Regions from separate parts of the Paenibacillus sp. FSL K6-1558 genome, predicted to be linked through region 3. Evidence: riboswitches for the same ligand, from Rfam matches in the RefSeq annotation. Region 3 holds a riboswitch; each other region holds the start of a gene.

Region 1 (4,289 bases), 3.0 Mb from region 3:
GCATTCTGCTATTCGCCTGTTTGAGTATATTGGCAGCAGCAATCGGATGCTGGCTGGCATCCCGGGAAATTCGCAAGGCATCACCACGTATGTTAGTTATTGAATAACCTAAAAAGAACCTGAAAATAGCCCTTACCTATTAAAAAAAGGTAAGGGCTGTTGGAGATTATATAAGTTTTTTAGGTTTATATATATTTTTATGTTCTTATTCAGGTTTGTTCTATAAAAAAAATTCGGTCTACTAACTACGCCACTTCTTTGCCAGCTCGCTGATCTGATGCGGTGTTGTCCGGCAGCATCCGCCAATAATCTGAGCACCAGCGGCAACCCATTGTTCTGATGCGTCCTTCATGCTGCCGCAGGAACCTTGGCCACTCCATGTTTTGGTCTCGGCATCGTAGGTTTCACCTGAATTCGGGTACACGATGATTGGTTTATCGCAAGCTTGGCGCAGGATACCAATGGCTTCCGTGACCACTTCCATCGGAGCACAGTTCAGGCCGACTGCCGTAATCTGCGGTTCAGAGCCAAATGTCTGTGCGCATACCTCAAGTGATGTTCCCTCGCTGATGCTTGTCCCATCTTTTAATGAAAACGAAATCCACGCTTGAGCATTTGGAAATTCCTTAAGCAATTCTACAAGAACACGAGCTTCCTGCAACGAAGGAATCGTCTCGAATGCTAGTACGTCAGCTCCTGCTTCAATCAGCGCAGCCATACGAGGTCGGTGAAATGCAGCCAGTGTCTTATCTGATACGCCGTAATGTCCCACATATTCGGAACCATCTGCCAGATAGGCACCGTATGGGCCGACAGAGCCAGCAACGACAGGTCGCGGACGACGTTCACCTGCATCGCCTGCTCCACTTGCCTGCACTTCTGCCCATACATCATCTCTGGCCTTCGCCGCCAGTTCCACTGTTTTTCGAATCAGATCCAGGGCAGCCTCTTCTCCGATTCCACGCTTGCGGAAACCCTCCACTGTTGCCTGATAACTGGAGGTAATTGCACAATCTGCCCCTGCTCGGAAATAATCAGCATGCACGTTCACGATAACATCCGGGTTCTCCAGCAACACTCGTGCAGACCAGAGCGGGTCATCCAGATCACAGCCATGCTGTTCCAGTTCCGTTGCCAGTGCACCATCCAGAATCATGATTGGATACTCGTCCAGAATACGTTGAACCACATTTATATCATTCGTTTGCTCACGTTGTGTCATGAAGTCAGCCCTCTTTTCTTCTTCGTACGATCCGTCCAATAATACATGATATAACACAAAATAATGAATGGAATACCACAGTATAAAGCAATCCGCTGTGTTGGGTCAAAAGCGATACCTATGCAGGATGCGAGGCACAATACAAATGAAACGATAGGCACAAATGGATACAGCGGCGTTCGGTAAACCAGGTCTTTCACGTCATGTCCTTCCCGCAGATACTGTCTACGGAACATGTATTGAGACACGCTGATGCTCATCCAGACAACTACCACAGCAAGACCTGAGATTGAAACAAGCGTAATATAGACAGTTCCCGGCGCAATGATGCTGGACAGTAAAGCCAGTGCACCACCGGCCATACTAAGCACAAGTGCATTGAACGGCACACCGCGTTTGGTCAAACGGGCAAACCATGGAGAGATGGTTTTTTTATCCGCCAATGACCAGAGCATCCGTGATGAAGCATATAACCCCGAATTCGCTGCGGATAGAATCGCCGTTAAAATAACAAAGTTCATGATGTCGGCTGCATATGGAACACCGATCCGCTCCATGACAGCAACGAACGGACTCTCCAGCACGCTCGCATCTGACATCGGCAACAAAGCAGACAGAATAACGATCGTGCCGATAAAGAAAATAATCAAACGCCACAGCGTGGTGTGAATGGCCTTCGGAATGGTTTTTTCCGGATTTTCCGTTTCGCCTGCGGCAATACCAATCAGTTCCGTACCCGAAAAGGCAAAATTGACCGCCAGCATCGTCATCAGGATCGCAGTTGCCCCGTATGGGAACCACCCAGACGCTGTAATGTTGGAAAAGAACGGAGCCGGTTCAGCATTTGCCATCGGAATGATACCAAACATGGCGGCACCTCCAAGAATGATAAAAATGACAATCGTCATCACCTTCACCAAAGAGAACCAAAATTCGGATTCGGCAAACAGTTTTACGGTGAACGCATTAAACAGGAAGATCATCAGAGCAAACAGTGCGCTCCAAATCCAGACGTTCACAGACGGAAACCAGCGTTGCATAAGCAATCCCGCTGCTGTAAATTCTGATCCAAGTGCTACAGTCCAAGTAAGCCAGTACAGCCAGGCCACCGTGTAACCTGTCGCTGGTCCAATGTATTTAGCCGCATAACTATGAAATGCACCTGTCTCCGGCATATGAACAGACAGTTCACCAAGACAGAGCATCACCAGGTACACTACCAAAGCGCCAATCAGATAAGAAAGAATCGTACCCAGTGGTCCGGCTTGTTGAATGGTATACCCTGAGCTAAGGAAAAGGCCTGTTCCGATGACGCCGCCAAGAGAGAGCATGACCACATGCCTCGTTTGCATTTTCCGCTGAAATTGACCCTTTTCGTTGCTGTTCTCCATATAACCTGCTCCCTGCTTCTTCATCCAGAACAAACAAAAAAGACCCACTCTTTCCTGAAGAGTGCGCCGTAACTGACAAATAAAAACAAACGCTCCTATCTATCAGGCTTTCACCCGCTGGAATTAGCACAGTATCCTTCAGATCTGTTGCTGAGGTTTCTAAGGGCCAGTCCCTCCACCTCTCTGGATAAGAAAATGATTTTGTATAACTATATCGACTGCTGCCTGATGTGTCAACATTTAAATAAACACGATAACCGACCCAAGCAGAGCTTTCCATATTCTTGTGCTGAAATTAACACATAAAGTTTTTGCGAACGGGAGTATAGAGCTACTCTGTAGAGGAACCCGGATTTATAATACTCGTTTTAATCTCATAGGTAATAGGTACTGTCGCAAACACTTCATCCCAGTTATCTTTTACCTTTTTCCACGTTTTTGGATAATGGATGCGAATGCTGTCCCGAAAACCGGCAACGTCAGCTTTATACGTATGCTGGAGTTTATAGAGCATTTGATCGATCTGTTGATCTACGATTTTAGCAAAATCCTTCTCCAGTTCCTTCAGATAGGCTCCCTTCTCTTCTTTTTCAGGGGAACGCCAATCCTCCATCAACCAGCCTTCGGACTCTGCCTTAACGTGAAATGAAATGTCGCCGTGACTTACCTTCGGAATGATTTTTATAGTCTTTTTCTTGATCTCATAAAGAACCGTGAAGCCTTCCTTACTATATGTTTTGATGACCCCGCCCGCCTTTTCCTCAGGCTTAATCCAAGATAATGCTTCCAGGTCGGTTTGGCTGAGCTCCCCGATAAATTTCGTTGTTTTAGCTTTAAAGATGCTGCCCCCTGAAAATTTATCCTCGCCATATGCATTCAACACGTTTTGAAGCAAAAAGCTAGACCCAGACTGCATCTCTGCATCCAGTTTGGCAAGCGAAACAGGTTCCATTATTTTATTGGATATATACGAATTATTTGTGATTCCCGTAAGATAAAAGGCCGGAATCCGGGAAGGGTCTCTCGAAGTAAGCACATCCACCGCACGGTGATGGCTGATTAGTACAAGGCAATTGGGGCGAATATCGTTATCCCGTAGCACAAAATCAAGCAACTGTTGTAATCCATATTTTTTAGCAATATCTTTGGAAATGACGATCACTTTCAGATGATGCCCAATGAGCGGACGATCTCGGCGTAAAGCAAATTGGCGAAAAATCTGGAGCATGGAATCTCCTGTTAGCTGTTCATTAGAGTAAGAGGATTTACCAGATGAAGGTGACCCCCCCTGCTCGCTCTGCTGGCCGCTCGATTTCCCAGGGGCAATCTGCACGGTTGCCGTAACGTTATCTTCTTTGGGATAATGCCCTCCTTGGGCTGATATATTTTTCTCAAATTGCGTTTCCTGACCAACATCAATGCCGAGACCCACATACAGACTCAAATCTTCAATTTCCCGGCTGCTCCAGCATCCCGAGATGAGGCTAAGAATCAGTAACGCACAGATCATACGTAGCCACAAACGAAGTGGAATCATGCGTGTTTACCTCCTTTTTTACGAATAATGCTCAGCAACAGCAGTATCAGAGGCATAATGGCAAACAAAACGACAGACACGTTACCCAACATGTCACCTAGTGCAAATGTTTCATATACATTTTTGGGAATCATGGCTG
Region 2 (4,289 bases), 3.2 Mb from region 3:
CGGGCCTTGGCTGCGGAACACAGTGGCCTTTATGTAACGGTAAGCTTGTACCAGCACATACTGTTGCCTCTCTGATTGAATACTCCCACCGTGCTGTCAGTGCATTGGCAGGGCTGTTGTCCATCGCATCTTTTGTTGCCTTCTTACGTTTTGGCAAGCAGCGTCGTGATTTGCAATTGTTCTCGTTTCTAACCCTTTTATTTGTGATTATTCAGGGAATTATGGGCGCTTTCGCCGTTGTGTTCTCGCAATCTTCCGCGGTCATGGCGCTACACTTTGGGTTCGCACTCATTGCTTTTGCCAGTTCATTGATGATGGCTCTCGGGATTAGGCAAGAGGCGAGATATGGCGGTTTGGAACGTCTGAACCAGTATCCTCGCGTTAGTAAGGGATTTCGTAACCTGGTCTGGTTTTCAACCATCTATACGTACCTGGTCGTGTACACAGGCGCATTTGTAAGCCATACGAATTCGGCTGGCGGGTGTTCCGGATTCCCGCTATGTAATGGGCAGATTGTGCCTGAACTTTCTGGCGGGGTAGCTGTGGCCTTTGCCCATCGTCTGGCAGCTGTGTCACTCGTGATAGTAATCGCGATCCTAGGACATTTTGCTTACCGTAAACACCCGGACAACCGCGAGCTACGGACACTCGGTGTGTTATCCGTCGTTTTAATTCTGTTGCAAGTGGTTATCGGTATGTTCATGATGTGGACGATTAATCGCCCGGAAGTTTACATGTTTGTGGCGCTGGCACATATGCTGGATATCGCTATACTGTTCGGTATCTTGACCTATATGAGCTTCCTTGTGTACAAGCTGCACCGCCCGGTGAACCGTTTCTAAACAGCTTATGAATTTTGTGTTTTAAAAAAGTAAGTTTATTACATTGTCCTGAAGCTGCGCTGGGCCATGTTGGAAAGTCCACCATCCGGTGATGTAGATCATTGGAGAGGTGGACTTTTGTTTGATGTCGGAGGTAGCAGGGCAACCTAAATCAAGTTGTAACGATTAACCGAACGTCACATAGCGCTTTAATTCATCTTCAGCTGTTCAACAGCTGTGAAAACATATATATTTTGCATCATCAGTGGAAAGAGGAGGTCTTCTATGCTACGTACGTTACTGGGAGAAAAGCCACGAGTGAATCAAGGGAAACTGAAAGAAGCCATGGATACCATGGCGTTTACACTGGAGTCTTTTGAAAAACAGATGTATGTGGATCATGATCCGAACCATGATTATCGGAAGCTGTATGTATGGACACAGGGACTAATCTCTTCGTTGGATGAACTGGAGCAAAGTTATTTTGCAGCCGTACATTTTCGTAAAAAAGTAGTTGCAGGTTCAACGCGCGATATGAGTTCTGCTGAGAAATCTGAGTATGCCCGGTACGTTTATTTTTATAAAGATGCATTTATTCGGTGCTTCGCGATTCTGGACAAATTGGGTACGGTCTTGAATGAAGTTTTCCAACTAAATACATCCAAAACCAAAGTGCATTTCTCCTATTATACCGTTCTGAGGCAATTCGAATATTATCGGGATCATAATGAGTTGGCGCAGCAATTAATTAAGATTAAGGAAGCGTACCGAGAACCGATGAGCAGATTGCGAAAGCGGCGTAATATGGAGATTCATTACATGAATTCGGAAATGCAGGATGATTTGTGGCAGTTACATCAGACGTTGCGTGGCAAAGTGAAGCTGGAGGATCTTGATCAGCATCTTCTCGAAATGCAGCAAGGTGTAGATATGGTCTGTGAAACACTGAATATGGCCTATCGATACATCAATCGAATCTGGCGTAAACAGATTTTGAAACATTAGGTATAGCAATGATTTTAAATAATACCATTTGACAAATCGGAATACTTTGATTATACTGAGTTCCAGATCGAATCTTACATGGAATCGTGTCTTCAATACAGCATTTGATGCAGTTCGGTCATTATACATGACGAACTACATGAAACTATATAAACCTACAACTTTATATTTCTCTTATCGAGAGTGGCGGAGGGACAGGCCCGATGAAGCCCGGCAACCGATCAACGATGATGACATGAATGGTTATCCTTGTTGATGTTAGGTGCTAATTCCTACAGAATCATGTTGCACATGATTTTGGCAGATGAGAAGGTCATTTCACGTGAAGAGCCATCTTTGTATCTGCAAAGGGCTCTTTTTTTGCGTAGAACGGGGAGTTTTCCCTTCCTTCGGGTAAAGATATATGTAGGTGATGGGGAAGGAGCAGTATTAGTGATCGAATTGGTTGGATTAACCAAAACATATGGCAGACGTGCCAAAACAACGACGGCGTTGTCACACCTTGATCTGAAGATTCAGAAGGGTGAGATTTTTGGAGTTATTGGTCACTCAGGTGCAGGGAAAAGCACATTGATTCGATGTATCAATTTACTTGAGCGCCCGACAGAAGGTGAGGTTTGGGTCGATGGTATTAACCTGACTGAGCTCAGCAAAAGTGAACTACAGCAGCAAAGACGCAAGATTGGTATGATCTTTCAGCATTTTAATCTGCTGTCTTCTGCAACGGTATACGACAATGTGGCTTTCCCTTTAAAACTGGTCAACACACCTAAGGATGCGATTGATCGCAAGGTGAAGGAAATGCTCGCTCTGGTTGGTCTGGAGCAACATAGCAGCAAATATCCGGCACAGCTGTCTGGCGGACAGAAGCAGCGTGTAGGTATAGCGAGAGCTCTGGCAAGTGATCCGAATGTTCTTCTCTGTGATGAGGCAACCTCGGCACTTGATCCGCAAACCACCAATTCGATTCTGAAGTTATTGCTGGATATCAATGAAAAGTATAATCTGACGATTGTGCTAATTACTCACGAAATGCACGTCATCCAGAACATTTGCGATCGGGTGGCTGTTATTCATCAAGGTGGTATTGTGGAGCAAGGTCCAGTAACGGAAGTGTTCCTGAAACCGCAACATGCAATCACGCGGGATTTTGTCTCACGTGACAGCGAAGGTGGACTGGCACTGGAGGAAGCGGTTATGGCAAATGCCGGGACAGAGTTGCCAACAGGTGTTTCTTCCAAGTTGGTGAAGGTCTCATTTCTTGGAGATAAAACCTATGAGGCGATTCTGTCGAGAACAGTTCGTAAAACAGGTGTGGATTTCGCTATTCTGCAAGGTACAATCTCTACAATCAAGCAGGTTCCTTATGGTCAACTGACGGTGCGTTTTGAAGGTGACTCCGCTGCGATTGAGCAGACCTTGTCCGAACTAACCGCAGAAGGACTTGATGTGGAGGTGCTCCGATAATGGATTTTTCCAAAGTACGCTGGGAAGAGGTCGGTACGGCCTCCATTGAAACATTGCAGATTCTTGCTGTATCCGGTTTGTTTACTGTTCTCTTGGGTTTGCCGCTTGGTGTCATTCTGTTTATGACAGGCAGATCGGCTTCACCTAGTTCAAAGCTAACCTACATCATATTATCAGTTATTGTTAATATTTTACGTTCGGTACCTTTCATCATATTAATTGTTGCTCTTATTCCGTTTACGCGTACGCTGGTGGGCACCGCTACAGGTGTGCTTGGTGTCATTCCACCGCTGGTTATCTCGGCTGCTCCGTATTTTGCACGTCTGGTGGAGAATACTTTACGTGAAGTGGACCGCGGCGTCATTGAAGCAGCTCAGGCAATGGGGGCATCTACAGCTCAGATCGTAAGACGGGTGTTGTTACCTGAGGCTTTACCTGGCTTGCTTGCCGGAATTACAATTACCATCGTTACGTTGGTGTCCTATACGGCCATGGCGGGTATGGTCGGCGGTGGAGGTCTGGGTACACTGGCCATTAACTATGGATACTATCGATATCAGAATGAGATCATGATTATTTCTGTTGTATCCATGATTATACTGGTTCAGCTCTTGCAGATGATTGGCGATCGTCTGGTCATTTATTTCACCCGGAAATAACAGATAGATTGAAAAATAAAAATGCGAAGGGGTTTTTACAGATGAAAAAATGGTCTATTATTTTAATCAGCTTGATGATGATTGCCGTGCTCGCAGCTTGCGGCAACAACAAGAAATCCGACAGTGGTGCGGATAACGCAGCAGGTGCTCCGCGTACCGTTGAATTGAAAGTCGGTGCTTCGCCTACACCACATGCTGAAATTCTGGAAAGCATCAAACCTGAACTTGAAGCACAAGGCATTCGTTTGCAAGTGGTGACGTTTAACGACTATGTGCAACCTAACCAACAGCTGGCAGATAAGAAACTGGACGCAAACTTTTTCCAGCATCAGCCTTA
Region 3 (4,289 bases):
CCTTCGTGTTAGGCTTGATTGCTGCTTTGACTTGTTCAATGTCGGTCATGTCAACAAAAGTAGTCTCAATCTGCATCCGACTTAGTATCGTTGTGAGTAGACGATATGTCCCACCGTATACATCTTCCGTTACGATGATATGATCCCCTGCGGAGAACATCATGAACACACTGGAGATTGCAGACATCCCTGACGAGTATGCAAATCCGCGTACCCCGCCCTCAAGCAACACGATGTAATCTTCCAGAGCCTGGCGAGTCGGATTACCTGAACGGCTATAATCATGTTGCGGCGGATTAAAGATATCAAAGTGATGGAACGTGGAAGCTTGATAAATCGGTACACTTGAGGCACCTGTTGTTTTATCAATTTCATCTCCAAAGTGAAGCAGCTTGGTGTCAAACTTCAGCTCCGACGTACTGGGCTTATGGTTACTCGATTCACTCATGAGGTTACGCCTCCTTCAACTTCCTTCTGTGCTGCCAGCAATGCTTCATTCAGATCCGCGATCAAATCTTCTGCATGTTCGATGCCTACCGAGAAGCGAAGCAGACGATCGTCCACACCTACAGCGTCACGAATTTCAAGCGGAATATCCGCATGGGTTTGCACCGCAGGATACGTCATGAGTGATTCTACACCACCGAGACTTTCTGCAAATGCAATTAATTGGATATGACGCAGCAATGGCTCAACATAGCGTGCATCCTTCACTTTAAACGAAAAAATGCCTGTATTGCCGGAAGACTGCTTACGCTGAACTTCATATCCAGGGTGATCGGACAAACCAGGATGGAATACTTCAGCTACAGCCGGATGTTCCAAGAGGAACTTCGCAATGGTAAGTGCGTTATATTCATGACGCTCCATGCGAAGAGCCAGTGTTTTCATACCTTTCATCAATTGATATGAATCACTCGGTGATAACACAGCTCCAATAGAATTATGAAGGAACGCCATCTCGGCAGACAAGGCCTCACCTTTGGTGATGATCAATCCAGCGAGCACATCATTATGTCCACCCAGATATTTAGTCGCACTATGGATAATAATATCGGCGCCAAGTTCAATCGGACGCTGGAAGAATGGAGTCAGTAGCGTATTATCTACAATGGTTAATAGATTGTGTTTTTTCGCCCAAGAAGCAACAGCTTGAATGTCCGTAATCATCATGAGCGGATTAGTTGGTGTCTCGATGAAAACAGCCTTCGTATTCGGCTGACGGATGTTCTCTAATGCTTCCAGATCGTTCGTATCTACATAACTTGCGGTTACACCGAACCGGGATAAAATCCGTTCCAACAGGCGATATGTACCGCCATACAGGTCAAGAGAAACGATCAGGTGATCCCCTTGGCCGAACATCGCAAAGATCGTTTGCAGTGCTGCCATGCCCGAGCTACAAGCAAAACCTGCATCACCGGACTCTAGAGCAGCTGCTGCTTCCTCTAACACTTTGCGCGTTGGGTTTGTTGTACGGATGTAATCAAACCCCGTGCTTTGTCCCAGCTTCGGGTGACGAAACGCAGTGGATTGATAGATCGGAAAGTTAACAGCACCTGTTACGGGTTCATTGATGGACCCAATTTGAGCTAAACGGCTTTCAATTTTCAACTTGTTATCTTCCATTACTGCATCCTCCTGTAATCTGGATTAGATTTGTGGGCCAATATCGTAAGGGGTTTCCTGATACACATAGTAATTGAGCCAGTTAGAGAATAATAAGTTAGCGTGTGCACGCCATGTAGCCGGAGGTATCCGAGAAGGATCGTCCTTTGGATAGTAGTACTTCGGCAGCGCGATGTCCAATCCCTTGGCAACATCGCGGTCATATTCCCATTTCAATGAAAACGGATCATACTCGGCATGTCCTGTGGCAAAAATTTGCTTCCCGTCCTTGGTGGCAACCAGGAATACTCCTGCTTCTTCGGACTCTGCCAAAATTTCGAGTTTATCATTTTTCTCAATATCCTCACGTCTTACCTCCGTGTGACGGGAGTGTGGAACGTTGAACACTTCATCAAATCCACGCAGTATCGGAACATGAGGTTTGTTGATCGTATGCGGGAATACGCCAAAACACTTTTCATCCAGCGGAACTTTGGGTACATCAAAATGGTGGTATAGACCTGCTTGAGAAGCCCAACATATATGCATCGTCGAAGTTACATTCGTTTTGGTCCATTCAAAGATTTCCTGAATCTCTTCCCAATAATTCACGTCCTCAAAATCCATTTGCTCTACCGGTGCACCGGTAATGATCATCCCGTCAAAACGGCGATGCTGGATCTCATCAAATGTTTTATAAAACAGATCCAGGTATTCTTGAGATGTGTTCTTGGAAGTGTGGGATTTGGGGTGTACCAGCACAACATCCACTTGAATCGGTGTATTACCTACCAGACGAAGCAATTGCGTTTCCGTCGTTTCCTTCGTAGGCATCAGATTCAGTATGGCGATCCGGAGTGGACGAATATCCTGCTTGTATGCAGATGATTCGTCCATGACGAAAATATTCTCGCTCTCAAGCACTTCTTTGGCTGGTAATGTGTCTGGAATTTTAATTGGCATAGTGAGTTGACTCCTCCTTTTTCATGGGTCGCATCTGGTGCGAAAATCACGCTCTGAGAAGCTCTGCATATGACAAAGACCTCTCTCGGATTCCGAGAAAGGTCATATGTAAACAGATATGCGCCTCTCTCATCTCTCAGTTACAACAGCATCACAAGGATGCTTGGTCGCTGCAAGAATTAGCACCGTGCGTTATATCGCCGGTTGCCGGGTTTCATCGGGCTGGTCCCTCCACCTACTCTTGATAAGATTTCGCTGTATTCAATTTTAATTCAGATATATTAACTTTTACTTTAAAACATTACTGCCCTCACGTCAAGAACCAGTTGATTGGTTTTGAACCTAAACTCGGAACCGTTCATCATCCGTTGTCATACACTGCCTCAGAGCGTGAAATAGACACATTTTTGCGCTTGAAAGCACCCTAGACCAGCGGTATACTAGACAAGTGTTTATAAGCCCTTATGTGAGAGGTGACATATTAAATGGATGGCGACCCGAGGCCCAACTGGCAGTCGAATTCCGAACAACTGCATAGAGAATTGACATCAGCATGTCGGCAGCGGGACGTTTCTTCCGTTTGATTATAGATTGACAACGCAGTACAGTCCTGATAACAGGCTCCGCTGCCGACCGGCTGATCTGTTCTTTTGCGCCCATATTAACGATGAAATCCGCCAAGACGGCGGGTGCAGAAGGAGTAGATAACATGAAAATCCGGTTGGTTAACAACGGTGTATTTATCCCGGTGGATGACATTCAGCAAGCGCTGACTCCACCAGCAGAAGGATTCTACTGGATTGATGCGGACGTGGACGATTTGGCTGTACTTCAGCCGCTGTTCTCCATGCATGATCTGGCTGTTGAGGATTGCTTGAGTGATGAAGAACAGCGTCCGAAGATTGAAATTTATGAGAACCATTATTTTATCGTGATTAATAGCATTCGTTTCGATGATGAAGAGATCTTCCTGCGTGCAGTCAATCTCTTTCTCGGTAGACATTTTATCATTACGGTTACCAAACAAAAGATCAGCGAACTACGTACATTGAAGCCGATTCTCTGGGAACAGGAAATCAGCAGTCCAGATCGTCTCCTCTACTTGCTTGTTGACTTGATTGTGGACAATTACTTCACCGTTGGTGATCGAATTGAAGCGCGAATTGAGAAACTTGAGGAAGACATTCTGATGCATACCAAAAAGTCACATCTGAATGAGATTATCGGTCTGCGAAGCGAGATTTTGTGGCTTAAGAAAGTACTGGGACCTCAAAAGGAGGTCATCAATACACTCAACAAAAAAGATCTGCGTCTCATTGATGATCAGCTGCAAAAATATTTCAGCGACATTTACGAGAACGCCGTAAAAATATCGGAAACCTTTGAAACGTACCGCGATCTGATGGGCAACTTGCGAGAAGCCTACCAGTCCAGTATCGCTAACCGCGCGAATGAGATCATGCGTGTGTTTACCGCCATCACCACCGTGTTCATGCCTCTGACCGTTATCACCGGTATTTATGGAATGAACTTTGACAACATGCCCGAATTACACTGGAAATACGGGTATTATGCTGTTATCGGCCTGATGATTACACTCGGCCTGACGATGTTCTTTATTTTCCGTAAAAAAGACTGGATCTGAAACGACCGCTCTATCCGCTATATCATACCATTTAAAGAATAAGACGAAGCGCTCCTTCACAGGGACGACTTCG

Evidence for each region. Region 3 has a riboswitch for S-adenosylmethionine ahead of metA (homoserine O-acetyltransferase MetA). Riboswitches for the same ligand answer to the same signal wherever they lie in the genome.
Region 1: another riboswitch for S-adenosylmethionine. It lies ahead of mmuP (S-methylmethionine permease); the one in region 3 lies ahead of metA (homoserine O-acetyltransferase MetA).
Region 2: another riboswitch for S-adenosylmethionine. It lies ahead of MHI38_RS10880 (ATP-binding cassette domain-containing protein); the one in region 3 lies ahead of metA (homoserine O-acetyltransferase MetA).

The regions. Positions count from the first base shown of each region.
Region 1 is NZ_JBBOCV010000001.1:2,782,758-2,787,046, forward strand. Features, by position in the region: gene MHI38_RS12130 (ABC transporter permease) at 1-107, shown strand, start outside; gene mmuM (homocysteine S-methyltransferase) at 242-1,222, opposite strand; gene mmuP (S-methylmethionine permease) at 1,219-2,613, opposite strand; SAM riboswitch class I at 2,706-2,807, opposite strand; gene MHI38_RS12145 (Ger(x)C family spore germination protein) at 2,945-4,150, opposite strand; gene MHI38_RS12150 (GerAB/ArcD/ProY family transporter) at 4,147-4,289, opposite strand, start outside.
Region 2 is NZ_JBBOCV010000001.1:2,522,128-2,526,416, reverse strand. Features, by position in the region: gene MHI38_RS10890 (COX15/CtaA family protein) at 1-842, shown strand, start outside; gene MHI38_RS10885 (Cthe_2314 family HEPN domain-containing protein) at 1,107-1,826, shown strand; SAM riboswitch class I at 1,998-2,137, shown strand; gene MHI38_RS10880 (ATP-binding cassette domain-containing protein) at 2,259-3,293, shown strand; gene MHI38_RS10875 (methionine ABC transporter permease) at 3,293-3,952, shown strand; gene MHI38_RS10870 (MetQ/NlpA family ABC transporter substrate-binding protein) at 3,994-4,289, shown strand, end outside.
Region 3 is NZ_JBBOCV010000001.1:5,757,437-5,761,725, reverse strand. Features, by position in the region: gene MHI38_RS25100 (trans-sulfuration enzyme family protein) at 1-448, opposite strand, end outside; gene MHI38_RS25095 (aminotransferase class I/II-fold pyridoxal phosphate-dependent enzyme) at 445-1,629, opposite strand; gene metA (homoserine O-acetyltransferase MetA) at 1,654-2,571, opposite strand; SAM riboswitch class I at 2,698-2,822, opposite strand; gene corA (magnesium/cobalt transporter CorA) at 3,281-4,216, shown strand.